2 regions of the Shinella oryzae genome follow, and region 1 is predicted to be linked to the other one. Evidence: predicted binding sites of a transcription regulator. Region 1 holds the regulator's gene; the other holds the start of a gene.
The links. The regulator PhoB, encoded in region 1, activates phosphate uptake and scavenging genes when phosphate is short. The targets are predictions, from matches to a motif close to TGTCATNNANCTGTCAT.
Positions count from the first base shown of each region.

Region 2: the regulator PhoB is predicted to act here: its motif matches at 1,673-1,689, upstream of K6301_RS13780 (alkaline phosphatase D family protein).

Region 1 is NZ_CP081987.1:151,028-155,449, reverse strand. Features, by position in the region: gene K6301_RS00760 (aspartate aminotransferase family protein) at 1-1,026, opposite strand, end outside; gene K6301_RS00755 (GcrA family cell cycle regulator) at 1,451-1,990, shown strand; gene phoB (phosphate regulon transcriptional regulator PhoB) at 2,110-2,793, opposite strand; gene phoU (phosphate signaling complex protein PhoU) at 2,813-3,541, opposite strand; gene pstB (phosphate ABC transporter ATP-binding protein PstB) at 3,646-4,422, opposite strand, start outside.
Region 2 is NZ_CP081987.1:2,817,928-2,822,349, reverse strand. Features, by position in the region: gene K6301_RS13785 (M3 family metallopeptidase) at 1-1,506, shown strand, start outside; gene K6301_RS13780 (alkaline phosphatase D family protein) at 1,785-3,347, shown strand; gene typA (translational GTPase TypA) at 3,482-4,422, shown strand, end outside.

The sequences.
Region 1 (4,422 bases):
GGCGACCGGAATGCGCGCCTTGATGCCGAGCATCAGGCCCTCGCCGCGCACGTCCTCGATGATGTCGGGGAAGCGGTCCTGCAGCGCCGCGAGGCCCTGGCGGAAGACCAGCGCGACATCGCGCACATGCTCCAGGAAACCATCGGCGAGCACCACGTCGAGCACGGCGTTGCCGACGGCCATGGCGAGCGGATTGCCGCCATAGGTCGAGCCGTGCGTGCCGGCCACCATGCCGGATGCCGCCTCGGCCGTTGCCAGGCACGCACCGAGCGGAAAGCCGCCGCCGATACCCTTGGCGATCGCCATGATGTCGGGTGCGACGCCCGAATGCTCATAGGCGAAGAAGCGGCCCGTGCGGCCGACGCCGGTCTGCACCTCGTCGAGGATGAGCAGCAGGCCGTATTCGTCGCAGAGCTGGCGCAGCTCCTGCATGAATTCCTTCGGCACCGGCCTGAGGCCGCCCTCGCCCTGGACGGGCTCGATCAGGATCGCCGCGGTTTCCTCGGTGATCGCGTCCTTGACGGCGGCGATGTCGCCGAAGGGAACCTTGAGGAAGCCCGGGGCCTTGGGGCCGAAGCCCTCGATGTACTTTTCCTGTCCGCCGGCGGCGATGGTCGCGATCGTGCGGCCATGGAACGCGCCTTCGAAGGTGATGATGTGGAACTTGCCGGGATGCCCCTTGGAGAAATGATAGCGGCGCGCGGTCTTGATCGCGCATTCCAGCGCTTCCGCACCCGAATTGGTGAAGAACACCTTTTCGGCGAAGGTCGCGTCCGTCAGCCGGCGGCCGAGGCTTTCCTGGCCCGCAACCTCATAGAGATTGGAGAGGTGCCAGACCTTGTCGGCCTGCTCCTTCAGCGCGGAAACGAGATGGGGATGGCCGTGGCCAAGCGAACTGACGGCCACGCCGGCGGCGAAATCGAGATATCGCTCGCCGTTCTCGTCGATCAGCCAGACGCCCTCCCCGTGCGTGAACCGGAGCGGCGCACGCATATAGGTTTCATAGAGCGGCGCGGCATCGGCCATGGCGCGTATCCTCCAAAAGGGATGCGGAAAAGAAATTCGGGGGCTTGACTTTCCGGTTGCCAGAAAAATCAAAAGCCGCCTTTCGGCGGCATGCTGCACTATCGGCATTTCAGTCCGTGATGTCAATAAAATGCATAGCTCCAAATCGCACTGAACCTCCCGCAAGGTGAGGATTCGCAGCATGCATGGACAGTGTCGCTATCGAGTCACACCCTACCAGCAAGTTGGGGAAAACTCTGAAATCGATTCGCCCCGATTCCCCCGACTCTTGTCACAGAGTCCCCCGAACTCTAGGTTAAGGGTCAATTACTAGACTGCATGCGGCGGAACTAGTCACCACCAGAGTTAGGGCGCTCAGGCTACGGATTCGTTCGTGGCGCGATGAGGGATTCCCGCACAGCGAGCGCCGAACGGAGACGAGAGCATGAACTGGACAGACGAGCGGGTCGAGAAACTCAAGAAGCTCTGGAGCGAGGGCCTCAGTGCCAGCCAGATCGCGGCACAGCTCGGCGGCGTGAGCCGCAACGCCGTGATCGGCAAGGTGCACCGGCTCAACCTGCCGGGTCGCGCCAAGGCCGGCGGCACGCCCGCTTCGGCCCGCCCGAAGCGCCCGGCGCAGACCACCCCGCGCCCCTCGAACTTTACCGCACGTCCGGCCAACGCGCCCCGTCCGGTCAGCCGGCCGGTGGGCAACGCCCTTGCCAAGGATGAGATCGACACCGATTTCGATGCTCAGGCCGAGAACCTGCCCGTCGTGATCAGCGGCAAGAACGTCGTGGTGCCGATGTCGCGCAAGCTGGAGCTGACGCAGCTTACCGAGCGCACCTGCAAGTGGCCGATCGGCGACCCGCTGAACGACGACTTCCATTTCTGCGGCTGCGAGTCCCCTGACAACTCGCCCTATTGCACCTACCACCAGCGCCTCGCCTACCAGCCTTCGGCCGAGCGCCGCCGGGCACGGTAAGATCGGCGACGGAAGAATAGAAACGGGGCCGAAAGGCTCCGTTTTTGTTTGTGCGGCCCACCGGAACGCAAACAGGCCCCGAAGGGCCCATTTCCGTCCTTGGGAGGAATTGTGTTCGCTCAGGTTTCCAGCGAGTAGCCGGCGCCGCGCACCGTGCGGATGACATCCTGCATGTTGGCGAAGTTGAGCGCCTTGCGCAGGCGTCCGACATGCACATCGACGGTACGCTCGTCGACATAGATGTCATGCCCCCAGACACCGTCGAGAAGCTGCGAACGCGAGAAGACGCGGCCGGGCGAGGTCATCAGGAATTCCAGGAGGCGGAATTCCGTCGGGCCCAAGCGCACTTCGCGCGTGCGGCGGTGAACGCGGTGCGTCTCGCGGTCGAGTTCGATATCGCCGCAGCGCAGCACCGTGGAGACCACTTCCGGCTTGGCACGGCGCAGCATGGCCCGCACGCGGGCGACGAGTTCCGGCGTGGAGAAGGGCTTGACCACATAGTCATCCGCACCGGTGGCGAGGCCGCGCACGCGTTCGCTCTCCTCGCCGCGCGCCGTCAGCATGATGATCGGAAGGCGCTCGGTTTCCGGACGCTGGCGCAGGCGCCGGCACAGCTCGATGCCGGAAACGCCGGGCAGCATCCAGTCGAGAATGAGAAGATCGGGCATGCGCTCCTGCAAGCGCATCTCCGCCTCGTCGCCGGACAGGATCGTATCCACCTCGAAACCTTCCGCCTCGAGATTGTAACGCAGGAGCACGCTCAGCGCCTCCTCATCTTCCACGACGGCTATTCTGGGCACCATGTAGCGAACCCTATCCAGTTTATTCGGAAGCTTCGGAGACATCCGCCGTGACGACGGATGTCGAGGTGTCGTCCTTGGGGCGCTCGCCCTCGGGCTGGGAGCCCGTCGCCATGTAGTAGATGGTCTCGGCGATGTTGGTCGCATGGTCGCCGATGCGCTCGATGTTCTTGGCGCAGAACAGGAGATGGGTGCAGGGCGTGATGTTGCGCGGGTCTTCCATCATGTAGGTCAGGAGTTCGCGGAACAGCGAGGTGTAGATCGCATCGATCTCGTCGTCGCGCTCGCGGATCGCCTTGGCCTTGTCCACCGAGCGGGTGGCGAAGACATCGAGCACTTCCTTGAGCTGCATCAGCGCCAGTTCGGCGAGATGCTCGAGACCGCGCGCGAGCTTGCGCGGCATGCCCGAGCTCTGCACGGCGATCACACGCTTGGCGGTGTTCTTGCCGAGGTCGCCGACGCGCTCCAGCTCGGCCGCGATGCGGATCGTGCCCATGATTTCGCGCAGGTCGGCCGCCATCGGCTGGCGCTTGGCGATGGTGACGATCGCCTTCTCGTTGATCTGGCGCTCGGCATTGTCGAGGATGACATCCTCGGAAATGACCTTCTGGGCCAGAGCCGCATCGGCGGAAACGAGGGCGCGGACGGAATCCGCCACCATCTGCTCGGCCGTGCCGCCCATCTCGGAAATGCGGCGGGAGAGGTATTTCAGTTCTTCATCGTAGATCGAGACGATATGGGTCGATGACATCGTTCTGTCCTTAATACACGAGACGTGTTTTTTCGACGCAATTCCGAACGCAAAACCGCTTCACACTTTTGCTGGAATTGCTTGGGGCTAAGGCGACCAAAACGTCAGCCGAAGCGGCCCATGATGTAGTCCTGCGTGCGCTGGTCATCCGGGTTGGTGAACATCTTGTCGGTATCGTTCTCCTCGACGAGGTTGCCGAGGTGGAACATGGCGGTGCGCTGCGACACGCGGGCCGCCTGCTGCATGGAATGCGTCACGATGACGATCGTGAAATTGGCGCGCAGCTCGTGGATCAGTTCCTCGACCTTTGCGGTGGCGATCGGGTCGAGCGCAGAGCAGGGCTCGTCCATCAGGATGACTTCCGGGCTGACGGCAACGGCGCGTGCGATGCACAGGCGCTGCTGCTGGCCGCCGGAGAGGCCCGTGCCGCCTTCGTGCAGGCGATCCTTCACCTCGTTCCACAGGCCGGCCTTCTGCAGGCTCTGTTCGACGATCGCGTCCATATCGGCCTTCGCCTTGGCGAGGCCGTGGATGCGCGGGCCATAGGCGACGTTCTCGTAGATCGACTTCGGGAACGGGTTCGGCTTCTGGAAGACCATGCCGACGCGGGCGCGCAGTTCCACGACATCAATGTTCGGATCGTAGATATCGTCGCTGTCGAGCGTGATGCGGCCGGTGACGCGGCAGCCGTCGATCGTGTCGTTCATGCGGTTGAGCGTGCGCAGGAAGGTCGACTTGCCGCAACCGGACGGGCCGATGAGCGCCGTGACGGTGTTTTCGCGGACGTTCAGGTTGACGTCGTAGAGGGCGCGCTTCTCGCCGTAATAAACCGAAACGTCCTTGCCGATCATCTTGTAGGAAATGTCGTTCATTTGTCTGTC
Region 2 (4,422 bases), 660 kb from region 1:
GTGCTGTTCCTCGACGAGGGCGAGGCGCTTGACGGCCTGCCGGACTTCCTGAAGGACGCGATGGCTGCGGCGGCCCGCGAACGCGGCGCGGAGGGGCGCTATGCCGTCACGCTGTCGCGCTCGATCATCGAGCCGTTCCTGACCTTTTCCGCCCGCCGGGAGCTGCGCGAGCAGGCGTTCCGGGCCTGGGTGGCGCGTGGCGAGAATGCCGGCGAGACGGACAATCGCGGCATCGTGACGGAAACGCTGGCGCTTCGTTCCGAAAAGGCGGGGCTGCTCGGCTACGAAAACTTTGCCGCCCTGAAGCTCGACAACACCATGGCCAAGACGCCCGAGGCGGTGAACGGGCTGCTCATGCAGGTCTGGGAGAAGGCCGTGGCGCGGGCGCGCGAGGAGGAAGCGGAACTGGCCGACCTCATCGCGGAGGAAGGGCGCAACCACGAGGTCATGCCGTGGGACTGGCGCTACTACGCCGAAAAGCTGCGCGCCAAGAAATTCAACTTCTCCGAGGCCGAGCTGAAGCCCTATCTCCAGCTGGAGAAGATCATCGACGCCTGCTTCGACGTCGCCGAGCGCCTGTTCGGCATTCGCGCCATCGAGAAGAAGGACGTGCCGGTCTATCATCCCGATGTGCGGGTCTTCGAGATCCGCGACCGGGACGACCGGCTGGTCGCCATGTTCCTGGGCGACTATTTCGCCCGCTCCTCGAAGCGGTCGGGCGCCTGGATGAGCTCCTACCAGAGCCAGCACCGCTTGCCGCTGCCGAACGGTTCGGTCGGCGAGATCCCGATCATCTACAATGTCTGCAATTTCGCCAAACCTGCAGAGGGCAAGCCGGCGCTCCTGTCGCTCGACGATGCGCGCACGCTGTTCCACGAATTCGGCCATGCGCTTCACGGCATGCTGTCCGATGTCACCTATCCCTCTGTCTCCGGCACCGGCGTTTCGCGCGATTTCGTGGAGCTGCCCTCGCAGCTTTACGAACACTGGCTGACGGTGCCGGAAATCCTGACGCGCTACGCCGTGCACTACCAGACCGGCGAGCCGATGCCGCAGGCGCTGCTCGACAAGGTACTTGCCGCCCGCACCTTCAATTCCGGTTTCGCGACGGTGGAGTTCACCTCCTCGGCGTTGGTCGACATGGCGTTCCACACCCGTGGACCGGTTGAAGACCCGATGGCCGTGCAGGGCGAGGTCTTGCAGACGATCGGCCTGCCGAAATCCATCGTCATGCGCCATGCCACGCCGCACTTCCAGCACGTCTTCTCCGGCGACGGCTACTCGGCCGGCTACTATTCCTACATGTGGTCGGAGGTGCTGGACGCCGATGCCTTCTCCGCCTTCACCGAGACGGGCGACGCCTTCAACCCGCAGATGGCGGCACGGCTGAAGACCTATATCTACTCCGTCGGCGGTTCGGTGGACCCCGAAGACGCCTACAAGGCCTTCCGCGGCAAGCTGCCGAGCCCCGAGGCCATGCTGGAGAAGAAGGGGCTGGCCGCTTAGGGGCGCTGTCGTTTGGGCGGGTGGCCCCCTCATCCGCCTGCCGGCACCTTCTCCCCGCGGGGGAGAAGGGGTTAAAATTGCGGCGCCTTCGTTCCCTTCTCCCCTCGGGGAGAAGGTGGCCCGATAGGGCCGGATGAGGGGGGCTGCGATGCAGGAGGCCCATCGCCGTCATCATCCCGTTACCGAACTTTCGGCGAACCGTCATCGTGCCGTTACCGTACTGACATGCCGAGGACCGAAGGTCTGCCCGTCGATTCGCGGGTATGGCCGGAGGTGGCATGGCGATTGTTCCGGAAACGCTGACGCGGCGGTCCTTTCTTCTGACCGCCGGGGCCGGTGCGCTTGCAACCTCCTCGGCGCTCGCCGTGCCCTTCTATGCGCGCCGGCATGGCAGCCCGTCCTTCTCGCATGGCGTACAGTCCGGTGACGTGGACTCAGCATCGGGCGTCGTGTGGACGCGCACGGATCGCCCGGCCGAGGTCTTGCTGGAATATGCGACGACCGAGAGCTTCACCGATGCGGCGCGCATGCCGCTGCTCAAGGCGACCGGTGCGTCCGACCACACGGTGAAGGCCCTGCTGCAGGGCCTGTTGCCGGACCAGGATATCTTCTATCGCTTCACGGCGAGCGACCCCGCTTCCAGCCATCTCGTCTCGGAGCCGATCGTCGGGCGCTTCCGCACCGCGCCGATGCGCAACCGCTCGGTGCGCTTCGTCTGGTCGGGCGATACGGCGGGGCAGGGCTGGGGCATCGACGATGTGGGCATGAAGACCTATTCGACCATGTTGCGCCACGAGCCCGACTTCTTCATCCATTCCGGCGACACGATCTATGCCGACGGGCCCATCCCCGACGAGATCACGCTGCGGGACGGCGGCGTGTGGAAGAACCGCATCGTCACCGACGAGAAGCGCGATGTGGCGCGCACGCTGGACGAATTCCGGGGCCAGTGGAAATACAATCTGCTCGACGATCACCTGCTCGCCTTCAACGCGCAGTGCCCGACCTTCTTCCAGTGGGACGATCATGAGGTGCTGAACAACTGGTCGGCGTCCAGCGACCTGACCGGCGACCGGCGCTATCCGGACAAGGACATCCACGTCTACGAGGCGTGCGCCAGGCAGGCGTTCCAGGAAATGACGACGATCCGCTACTGCGCGCAGGAGCCCGGCCGCATCTTCCGCAAGGTCGCCTATGGGCCGCTGCTCGACGTGTTCTTCGTCGACCTGCGCTCCTACCGCAGCGCCAACCGCTCCGCGACGGATCACGATCTCTTCGGCCCCCGGCAGGCGGCCTGGCTGCGCCGGGAACTGGCGGCGTCGCGCGCGACCTGGAAGGTCATCGCCTGCGACATGCCGCTCGGCCTCGTCATCTGGGACGATTACGCCAACAGCCTGGGATTCGAGGGCGTGGCGGACGGGCTGAACGGCCCGCCGGCGGGCCGCGAGCGCGACATCGCCGATCTTCTCACCTTCATGCGGGATAATGCGATCCACAATGTCGTGTGGCTGACGGCGGACGTGCATTATACCGCCGCCCACCATTACGATCCGTCGCGCGCCGTCTTCAAGGACTTCCTGCCGTTCTGGGAATTCGTGTCGGGGCCGCTGCATTCCGGCACCTACGGGCCGAAGCCGCTCGACCGGACCTTCGGGCCGGAGGTGCGGTTCATCAAGTCCTCGAAAGGCGGGATCGACAGCAACCTGCCGCCTTCCGCCGGCCTCCAGTTCTTCGGCCTCGTCGACATTCACGGCGCAAGCCGCGAGATGACGGTGCGGCTCATGGACAGGGAAGATCAGGAGCTCTGGCGCATCACGCTGCCGCCCGTGCTCGCCTCCTGACGGCGCGCGAATGCCGGAAATGCAACGGAGTTGCGGACCGCCCCTTTCGCAATTGCGGAAAAACATGTAAGAGCCCGCCCATTGAAGACGGTGCCCTCGTTTTGCGCGCGCCCCTTAACCTCAGAGATTAAACCATGTCCATCCGCAATATCGCGATCATCGCGCACGTCGACCATGGCAAGACCACGCTCGTCGACGAGCTCCTGAAGCAGTCCGGCTCGTTCCGTGAAAACCAGCGCGTCGCCGAACGCGTCATGGACTCCAACGACATCGAAAAAGAACGCGGCATCACCATTCTCGCCAAGGCCACCTCGGTCGAGTGGAAGGGTGTCCGCATCAACATTGTCGACACGCCCGGCCACGCCGACTTCGGCGGCGAAGTCGAGCGCATCCTCTCGATGGTGGACGGCGCGATCGTTCTCGTCGACTCGTCGGAAGGCCCGATGCCGCAGACCAAGTTCGTGGTCGGCAAGGCGCTCAAAGTCGGCCTCAAGCCGATCGTCGCCATCAACAAGATCGACCGTCCGGACGGCCGTCACGAGGAAGTGCTGAACGAGGTCTTCGACCTTTTCGCCAATCTCGACGCCACCGACGAGCAGCTCGACTTCCCGATCCTCTACGGTTCGGGCCGTAACGGCTGGATGAACGTCAATCCCGAGGGGCCGCAGGACGAAGGCATGGCGCCGCTGCTCGACCTCGTGCTCAAGCACGTGCCGGAGCCGACGGTTGCCGAAGGCCCGTTCCGCATGATCGGCACGATCCTGGAGGCCAGCCCCTTCCTCGGCCGCATCATCACCGGCCGCATCCATTCCGGCTCGATCAAGCCGAACCAGTCCGTCAAGGTTCTCGGCCAGGACGGCCAGCTGATCGAAAACGGCCGTATCTCGAAGATCCTCGCCTTCCGCGGCATCGAGCGCACGGCGATCGAAGAGGCCCATGCTGGCGACATCGTCGCCATTGCCGGCCTCACCAAGGGTACGGTCGCCGACACGTTCTGCGATCCGTCCATCACGGAAGCGCTGAAGGCGCAGCCGATCGACCCGCCGACCGTCACCATGTCCTTCATCGTCAACGA